3 regions of the Pelosinus sp. sgz500959 genome follow, and region 2 is predicted to be linked to each of the others. Evidence: riboswitches for the same ligand, from Rfam matches in the RefSeq annotation. Region 2 holds a riboswitch; each other region holds the start of a gene.
The links. Region 2 has a riboswitch for cobalamin ahead of ACAN52_RS04215 (sirohydrochlorin cobaltochelatase). Riboswitches for the same ligand answer to the same signal wherever they lie in the genome.
Positions count from the first base shown of each region.

Region 1: linked by a shared signal. The riboswitch ahead of cbiD (cobalt-precorrin-5B (C(1))-methyltransferase CbiD) and the one ahead of ACAN52_RS04215 (sirohydrochlorin cobaltochelatase) in region 2 are both predicted to bind cobalamin.
Region 3: linked by a shared signal. The riboswitch ahead of ACAN52_RS11120 (nicotinate-nucleotide--dimethylbenzimidazole phosphoribosyltransferase) and the one ahead of ACAN52_RS04215 (sirohydrochlorin cobaltochelatase) in region 2 are both predicted to bind cobalamin.

Region 1 covers NZ_JBGJZL010000013.1:47,640-50,920, reverse strand. The annotation lists gene ACAN52_RS17775 (lactate utilization protein C) at 1-471, opposite strand, end outside; cobalamin riboswitch at 1,017-1,193, shown strand; gene cbiD (cobalt-precorrin-5B (C(1))-methyltransferase CbiD) at 1,275-2,375, shown strand; gene cbiE (precorrin-6y C5,15-methyltransferase (decarboxylating) subunit CbiE) at 2,360-2,986, shown strand; gene cbiT (precorrin-6Y C5,15-methyltransferase (decarboxylating) subunit CbiT) at 2,983-3,281, shown strand, end outside.
Region 2 covers NZ_JBGJZL010000002.1:322,228-325,508, forward strand. The annotation lists gene ACAN52_RS04205 (sugar phosphate isomerase/epimerase family protein) at 1-670, opposite strand, end outside; gene ACAN52_RS04210 (hypothetical protein) at 754-1,038, opposite strand; gene ACAN52_RS04215 (sirohydrochlorin cobaltochelatase) at 1,075-1,395, opposite strand; cobalamin riboswitch at 1,520-1,700, opposite strand; gene ACAN52_RS04220 (cobaltochelatase subunit CobN) at 1,794-2,456, opposite strand; cobalamin riboswitch at 2,558-2,735, opposite strand; gene ACAN52_RS04225 (TonB-dependent receptor plug domain-containing protein) at 2,962-3,281, opposite strand, start outside.
Region 3 covers NZ_JBGJZL010000006.1:111,694-114,974, forward strand. The annotation lists gene ACAN52_RS11115 (PocR ligand-binding domain-containing protein) at 1-426, opposite strand, end outside; gene ACAN52_RS11120 (nicotinate-nucleotide--dimethylbenzimidazole phosphoribosyltransferase) at 560-1,594, opposite strand; cobalamin riboswitch at 1,793-1,992, opposite strand; gene ACAN52_RS11125 (histidine phosphatase family protein) at 2,139-2,747, opposite strand; gene cobS (adenosylcobinamide-GDP ribazoletransferase) at 2,779-3,281, opposite strand, start outside.

The sequences.
Region 1 (3,281 bases), on a different contig from region 2:
TTTAGAAATGACTTCAAAGGCTTCAGTAATACCGAGCACAACATTCTTACTGTTCATAAAGACAACGTGAATGGGGGGGAGCATGGATACTAAGCGACTTTCGAAAGCATATCCATCCATACAGACGCTACCGCTTTCTGCAATGCCAAATTCCACAGTGGAAATACCGATATCTGCCGATTCAGCATGTTCTGTAATGTCTGTTAATTCAGTATATACAGAAATTCCCATGGAATGTAATTCTTCATTGATACCAGTAGCTTGTTGTAAAGGACTATTTACAGTAACTATCTTTTTAGCATTTGTAAACTTCACCATATTAGCCACGATTTCGCGGGCTTCTACAGCAGTTTTAACGCGAAATATTTCAGTAGCGGCAGCTGAGGCCCTTTTTTCGAATTCAGGAAATAAATGATCTCCTACGTTCTCTAATGGAAAAGCGTTTCTCCAATTCTCACATACTTTTTTCATTATTCATACTCCTTTATTGTGCTGGTAAGGTGGTCTGACCAGTAACTTTATATTCATGTTATTCGCAATTTAATAGAAATATCCTCTATTTTTTTTAAAAAAATATTATTTTTTCTTACAAAATATTAAAAAACAATCCTACAAACAAAGGAGAATGTTTCTCATATATAGAAAGAAGTTTTTAAAAGTTTAACTAAATAATATAAAAACTTGTATATAGTTAAAGAGGTAATTGGATTTTTTTAAGACTGAAATGTTCTAATTTGAAAAAATAAATAGAGAACCTTACAAAAAATATTTTGATCGTCCTACAAGCTGAGAAAAAAACATCCTACAAATGATAAGGTAAATCTGACTTGGATTGGATTTTTCCTGTAATGGGGTTTTGATTCTTTTGTACTCTCATTTTACAAAGTAAAAGTCTTACAATAATCTAAACAATCGATAAATTAAAATTAAAAAGTAAATAATAGCAGGAAAAACTTCATTCGTGATGGAATATAGAATTATAAATCCAATGATTGTCCTAATCATTGCTATAATCTAATAATAATATGGGAATAGGTGCTTTATGCTTAAAAGGGAAGTCCGGTAACTAGACCGGCACGGTCCCGCCACTGTGTTGGGGAGTATGGCTAAGATATACCACTGGGGAAACCCGGGAAGGTTTAGTGATATGATGAACCATAGTCAGGAGACCTGCCTATTCTAACACACACCGTTATGACCTACGGAAGATAGGCAGGTGGGTAGAATAAATTAATTTTGTTTATTGTACCCCCTGCTTGCAGGGGGTTTTCATTATGCAAAAAAAAATGCGCTCGGGTATTACAACCGGTACTTGTGCAGCAGCGGCTACAAAAGCTGCTCTTATGACCTGGTCTGGCTCTTTTACGGAGGGCGTTGATGTTACATCGCCGCAAGGCACTAAGATCCATGTGAAAATTGAAACATGTGAAAAAATTATGAATGGCGGCAGAGCATCCGTTATAAAAGATGCTGGAGATGACCCTGATGTAACTCATGGCACTCTCATTATTGCCGAGGTTCAGGTACAGGAAGGAATTGATACTGTCTTAAAAGCAGGTATCGGAGTCGGTACAGTGACTAAACCAGGCATGTCAGTTGCCATTGGTGAACCTGCGATCAATCCAGGCCCAAGAAAAATGATCCTACAGGCAGTACAAGATGTATTACCAGATGAGTATGGCGCTATTGTTACGATCTCCATACCTGATGGGGAGCGGCTAGCGAAGCGGACACTCAATCCGACCTTAGGCATTGTTGGTGGTTTATCCATTATCGGTACGACAGGAATTGTTGAGCCCATGTCTGAAGACGGTTTTAAAAATTCTCTATCGCCACAGATTAATATGGTGAAAGCCTTAGGGTATGATCAAGTGGTATTCGCTCCTGGAAAAATCGGTCAAGATATTGCCATTCATCGTTATGGCATACCAGCCGAAACAGTGCTTCAGACTAGTAACTTTATCGGTCATATGCTTGAAAGTGCTGTACAATATAACATGAAAAAAGTGTTGTTATTTGGTCATTTGGGTAAACTGGTAAAGGTTGCTGCAGGGATTTTTCATACTCACAATCGAATGGCAGATGCTCGTTTTGAAACCTTAGCGGCTTATATGGCAGCAGCGGGTGCTCCTCAGCAGGCTATCCTAGAAATTTTAGCATGTACCACTACTGAAGGGGCTATGCCAATTATTGAACAGTATCAGTTGCAGTGTGTTTATCAGACTTTGGCAGAGCGAGCCAGTGCACGCGCCAAACGTTATGTATTTGGTGATTTAATCGTCGGTACAGTCATTGTCACGTTGCAAGGTGATATCTTAGGACTTGATGATACGGCGCGAGAAATTGGAGGCAGTTTGGGATGGAATATAAAGTAATCGTAGTAGGAATCGGACCAGGTTCACCTGACTATATACTGCCAATTGCAAGTCGTACGATTGCGCAGGCTCAGGTAGTAGTCGGTAGTAAGCGAGCCCTTGATGCCTTCGCTCCAAGTGATAGCAAAACAAAAGTGATTGACCGGGATATTCAAGGCGTACTGACTTTTATTGCTGAATCTCTCATGACGAGTGATGTTGTGGTTATGGTGTCTGGTGATCCAGGATTTTATAGTTTACTCGTAGCCTTGCGGTCAAAATTTACACCCTCACAACTCACGGTGATACCAGGCATCAGTTCTGTACAATTGGCTTTTGCCCGTATGTCTGAGGTGTGGCAAGATGCACGCCTTATTAGCATGCATGGCCGCAAAGCCAGCGATGAAGATCTAGCGTATAAACCGAATAAAAAATTGGGTATTTTAACAGATCATGAGCATAATCCTAGCCATATTGCTCAAGTGCTTATGGACCATGGTTGGCCAATCGATGGACAAGTGTGGCTTGGTGAAGGCTTATCCTATGAAGAAGAAAATCATAAAAAACTAACTTTAGGTGAAGCGAGAGATATAACTGGCTTTACCCATTGTGTAATGGTGGTGATGGCATGACCTATTTCCTGGGAATTAATGATGATGAGTTTATCCGTGGTGAGATTCCCATGACTAAACAAGAGATCCGAATTTTAGTCTTAGCAAAAGCTAAGATCCGTCCGACTGATGTGATTATCGATATTGGGGCAGGTACTGGATCTTTATCCATTGAAGCTGCTCTGCAAGCTCCTAAAGGCCGAGTGTATGCCATTGAACGGCATGCAGAAGGCATTGAGCTCATTCGTGCCAATGGGACTAAATTTGGCGCAGAGAATGTAGAAGCTATTTTAGGCAGTGCACCAGAAGCACTTGA
Region 2 (3,281 bases):
CATGTAATACAGTAAGAATATAATCAATACCCTCAGATTCCGTTTTTAACTCTTGATTGGTATTCATTAGATGTCCTGTATCCAACATGATTCCTACATTAGGGTGCTTCACACCGTTCAATAATCTAGCAGCCAATGTAGGATTTTTGAGAGTAAGTCCCGGCCACCATAAATTTTCAAATAATAGTGCTATATCTGTTGGGATCTCATCTGCTAGTTCATTAACGAGTTCAATGGTAGCTTCGATGACTTCACTGTCAGAAGAACTAAAATTCCCACTAAAAAATTCTGGTACTCTGGCATGACAAACATGAAAAACCATATATTTCGCACTGGCCTTTACTGCAGTTCGAATATTTTCTCTATAAATGTTAAGCCAATCACTACGTGTTAATCCTCCATAGCAGGCGATAATCCCTTCATTACTGCCAAACTGTTTGAGTAACTCTTGATTATCACCACGCCAAAAATCAAGCCAAGTAGGCCAAAAGCGTAGATGGACTCCTTGTACCCATTCTTTTTTATGAACAAATCGATCCCATGGCGCACAAAACATCATTTCTAATCCATCGATATGATGATGATTTAAAAAAGTCTGTAGACATTCTGCGTTATTATGAATCAGTTCATTATCACATGTATAATTAGATATATTAACAAGTTGTATCATTATCATAAATCCTTTTTTAATCGCTTGTCCCTAAAGATCGAGCAATTTTATTTTAAGGCTACCCTATCCAGTATTCTTTGCTATCATTCGATCCCTTGATTAATAACTCGTACCTTAGCGACCTTAAAACTTTCTTTTAGCATTGGTAAAAATTTTTTTTCGATGATGGAATAATACATTGCCTTACCTGTGATAAGGAGTAACAGATCTCCGCTTCTTTTTAAACTAATCAGTGAATTGATATATTTATTGAAATCCTGTTCACCAATCATCAATTTTAATTGATGCAAACCTGATGATAACTCTGGTAATTCTACAGCAATACGTTCTGTTAAAGGCGTAAATGGAACAATTGTGAAATTTGACATTATATTTTCCTCCAATTATAATTCATTTTTGTGCTTTTATATTATGTAAGCATTTAACTTATCACTAGGATCATCATAATGGTATTCAGGAGTTGATAAATAGGATTCTTTTAGTGAAATAAAAATAACTTCTTGATATCCTTCTCTTTGTAACCTTCTAAGAACCTGTTGGGTAGTATCGAGTTGCAGATCATTTTTCGGAGCTATTTTTCCAATGACAATTGGCGATGAGATAGCTCGGCGTACTTCATAATCAGGAAATTTACCCTTAATTTTATCTTCTATACTTTCCATACCAGCCTTTAAGATGTCATAATCATTTGTATTAGTACCAACAACTACAATGGCTTTTTTCATCTTATACACCTCCTAATTAAAATTTGAGATGCAAAAATCCCGGCACAAATTATGCCGGGACGAAATAAGTACAACAAAACTATGAAGCTATCGTACAAATCTCCTCCCCATCTCTCGCAGGTCAAACGGTGATTGTTATATAGGCAGTTCTCCTGACTCTGGATCATCGCTCCCCCAAACCTTCCCAAGAATTTCATCTCAGTGGCATACTATGGGTTCACTCCTCATTACAGTGGCGGGACCGTGCTGGCTTTTACCAGCTTCCCTATTAAGCCCCGAAGGGCACCTATATCATTATTATTAAATTTTAGTGATTTATCACACTAATTACTCTATAGTATCTATTGAGATTTGTCAATTATTATGATAACCTTTTTATTTTTACTGAATCTTCTTCATTATATCAATCTCTCTGTATTTTTCATTGTTGCCTCACTATGCAAAAATGCCCACTTCTTAGCTCGTCTTGCCATCTGTTTTATAAGATCTGGTATCGAATCCTCTTGACTTGTTTCATTCACAAACTGTCCGCTAGAAGGAGTACCTCCCCCGTGAGATATGTTATATCCTTCTAGTACAGGTACACCTAATTGATTTAAAAAAGTTTTATCAACGGGACGTCGTTTTGTTAAAGAAAATTCAAAACAATTGATGAGCACATCAATAATTGGTATACCGTGGTCATAAAAATATTTTTCGACAGTTTCATTAATACTAGGTATATTTTTATCATTATTACCGAACCAATGACTAAAAATTCCAATGACATTTAAATCTATTTTCTCTATTTCGTCAATTAACATACTGTAATTCCCTGTATCTCCCTTCACCCACTCATCGCGAGAAAAGATAATACCGACTGTCAGCCTTTTCCTTTGACAAAATTGATGATGATATCTTTTAGTATTTGTAAATACTTGGTTTGCCAGAGGGTGAAAAATACCATTCCATACTAAAGATCGGGACATTGGATCATCACACTCTTGCTGTGAATAATGCTGTAGTCCCCCATAAAGTAGATGACTACGTCTTATATTTTCCTTATAGGTAGTAGTTAACATATTATATCTCTCCTAAAGTAAAAAATCTCCATACTTAAGAAAGTTATGGAGATTCTGTAATGATTTATAGCAAATAAAATCCCAACGTAAAAATACGTCAAGATGAAATAAGCACAATAAATAAATCTGACTCTGGATCATTGCTCGCCCACACCTTCCCAAGACTTTCCTCTCAGTGGCATACTATGGGTTCACTCCTCATTACAGTGGCGGGACCGTGCTGGCTTTTACCAGCTTCCCTATTAAGCCCCGAAGGGCACCTACATCATTTGATATTTATTTGTGATATTTTTCACTTTATAGTAAATTGAAAACGTTGTCAAGACTTTTTTTGAGATGATGTGAGGCAACCTTATATGTTTTAGTAGTAACAAAAACACCTTCGCCCCTTTGAGATATAAAACTCCCAGTACAACATGTACTGGTTGAAATTCAGTGGTGAAATCACACTGAATTTCAACCAGCTTCCCGAATAAACTCTAGAAAGTATCTTAGGACAAGAATACTAGAATTGTTGTGTATAACCTAGACGATAAGAACGTGGCAATGCGTAATATGGTGTCGTACTATGAGTATTAATATCACGACGATCCAGTAAATTATCAATGGATAGATTAATGGTTTTATTCTGATCCATTGCGTAAGCTACTGTCAGATTCACCGGTAATTGAGGTTTGTCCGTATATGCCCGATCTCCTAAATAGCTCGCAGTTAGATTGCTTGTCCAACGATCATATTGATATTTCAATGACGTGTTAAATTGCACTCTACCATATTGTGAAATCCACTGATTCCCACTATAAATTTCCGGATTCCCATAACTAG
Region 3 (3,281 bases), on a different contig from region 2:
TTCTGACAACAGTTCTTTATCCATCTGGAAATCAGCTAAACAACGAAACATTTCTGCTTTCACATCATAGTCGTCTTGAGCCAAAATAACTTGTCCAGCAAGGAATGCACCAATGTATTGATCTTGAACAATAATAGGTGCTGCCAAATCAGTCAAACCAGCATGACAAGGATATACGGTGGGCTTTTTCTCACGATTCATTCGCCCACCGCGATCATCACAAGCAACACATCGCGCGTATCCTTCTGGATAAGTACGAATATATGTACAGAATTTTGTGAAATTACTAGGCCTAGTTATAGGATTTCCACCAACATCCACAATAACAGCAGCCAGGCCAGTCGCCTCTGAGAATTTATCTTGGATTTCTTGAAGAATATTGATATTAACAATTTGATCTAAGGATAATTGGCAAAGATCTTGCACTAGAGTACCCCCTCATAAAAATAGTTAATACTATCACTTTTTTGCTATTTTATATGAAGAGTATTAGATAATAAACTCACTAGTTCCTGCTAGAAGCAATATTTTACTACTTCATAGCAAATCATTACATGAATTACATAGCAACCCCATGATTGCTCTTTGTTTCACTCAAAACAAAATCAGAAAGTCTTGCCATATTCTGCATGGTATATAACATTGTTTTTAACATGGAAACCATGAGAACTGCGCCAGTTCCTTCGCCAAGAGCCATGTTACCCCGAATCATAACATCGTCCGCTAAAATATTACCAAGCATTAATGAATAAGCCATACCTGGTTCTTTAGACATATGAGAAGGAATCGCCTGTCTTTCAATATTAGCATTAATACGTGCTGCACACGCATAAGCAACAGCTGTAATAAAGCCATCAATTACAAACGGAATTCGCAAATTAGCACATTCAAGCATTCCGGCACAAATGGCAACAATATCGAAACCTCCTACACAACGCAGAATGTCCTCAACACCAATCATTTTTTCTTTATGACGTTCTACACCTTTGGCAACAACAGCTCTTTTTCTTTTGAGCACTTCATTATCATTGCCACTAGCACCATAACCAACAACAAACTCTGGTAACATTCCTGTTAAAGCATGGAGTACGGCCGATGAAGTTGTCGTATTACCAATACCCATTTCACCGAAAGATAACATATTATAGCCATCTTCAACAATGAGCTTATGAACCATATCTTTGCCAATTTGCCACGCTTGTTCAAACTCCTTATGAGTCATGGCTTCTTCACGAATAAAATTCTTCGTACCAAATGCCACTTTATGGTCAATACCTGAGACCCTAGTATCATTAACTCCAATGTCTACAACACCATAAGGAATGTTATTATAGCGGCAAAAACAACTGATTGTAGCTCCTCCAGCCATCATATTTTTAGCTTGTAAGTATGTAATTTCAGCTGGAAAATTAACGACTCCTTCTTCTACAACTCCATTATCAGCGGCAAAAATTAAATGATATGGCTTAAGTTCTGCAGAGATTGTTCCCCAAGATAATAAAACTTTTTTCAAATGTTTTTCCAGTAATCCTAAGCTGCCACTAGGTTTAGCTGCCCCTTCAATTAACTCGTCAACACTTTTTTCAAAATCCATCATATACATCTCCTCATTTTTGAAATCCATACTTCATAGAAAACTGAGTATACGCCTACACCTGAGTTGCCCTTGCTTAGAACCAAGAAAGTAATTTACTTTCTTGGTTCTGTAAATAAATAAAAATAACCCAGCCCAAAAGGCCAGGTTATTTTATAAAAAAAACCTATCCTTCTGGCATTACCCCTTACGCGGAGGTAGATGACAGCCATAACAGGCAGGTCTCCTGGCTTACGGATCATGAATACGTCTTCGCCTTCCTGGTTTCCCAGTGGCATATGAAAGAGTATCTCCCCGATTACAGTGGCGCGACCGCGTCGTTTCAGGATCTTTACATCCTTTCCGATCTTCCCTATTCTCCTCTCTTGACGAGAGGCACCTGTTTGGTGGCAATTTATTTAGTTGTCACATACCTTCTACAACAAAATTTCTTCTCCTGCGCAGGAATGATGAGTCGGCAATATATTAAAGTAGCTAGTAATAAAAATCCTATTTTATTCGTATTAGATGAATTCAATTAAAGATTCAATCCATTTTGTATCTATCATCCATTTAAATGATAAGTATCATTGACTAAAGATACGATCTTACTCGTCTCAAAATATTCAATAATGTTAATAGCAGTACTATCTTGCCGCAGTGACCACATATTCTCAACGGCAAGCCCTAATGCATCACATAAGAGTACACGCATAGTCCCACCATGGGAAACAAGAACAATAGTTTCTTCAGGATGATTGGCAATGCATTTTGAAAGTCCTAGAGTTGTACGTTTTTGTACATCATAAAAACTTTCTCCTTTTGGTATACAAGTTGATCCTGGCTTAGAATATATAGCTGACAATAATTCTGACCAGTCTACCATAATCTCCTCGTAAGTTAAACCCTCCCATAAACCAAAATTAACTTCTCGAAAATCTGGAAAAAGTGAAGGTTGTAGCGAGTGCTCCTTGCCAATGATTTCTGCAGTTTGAACTGCACGTAGTAAATCACTGCTATAGATTGCACTAATACTTTCTTTCGCTAATCGCCGAGCTACCATCCCAGCTTGCTGTAAACCTTTTTCATTTAAAGGAATATCACTATGTCCTTGGTATCGTTTAGAATGATTCCAAGAAGTTTCACCGTGTCTTACAAAGATAACTTTCGTCAAAATAACCACTCCTATATCAATTGAATTAAATTCAAGGAATAAAGACAAGCAAAGCTACAATTTCAGTTAATTCAATAATAGCGCCGTATACATCTCCAGTTAAACCACCTAGTTTCTTACTCACATATTGGCAAAAAACAAAGGACATGGCAATACCAAGGACTCCACTCATCATCGCTACTTTCCCTAGGGGAACTAATAATACTATTGCAGAAATCCCCGCCACATACAAGGTTTGACGATGGGAACAGTCATAAAAAACCTTCCCTAAACCATTGGCCCTTGCATATGGATAAAGAGTAATGCCAATGACAACTGCAATCCTCCCTACAATGGGCATTACAAGTAAGGCATAAGGAAGAATCATAGGTTCAATATCCATAATTAAGGAATATTTAACTAAAATCAGCAGGCTAAAAGCCATGGCTCCAAAAGCACCAACCCTGCTGTCTTTCATAATTTCTAACATTCGTTCCCGAGGTCTTCCTGAGAAAACCCCATCAACTGTGTCCATTAAGCCATCACAATGTAATC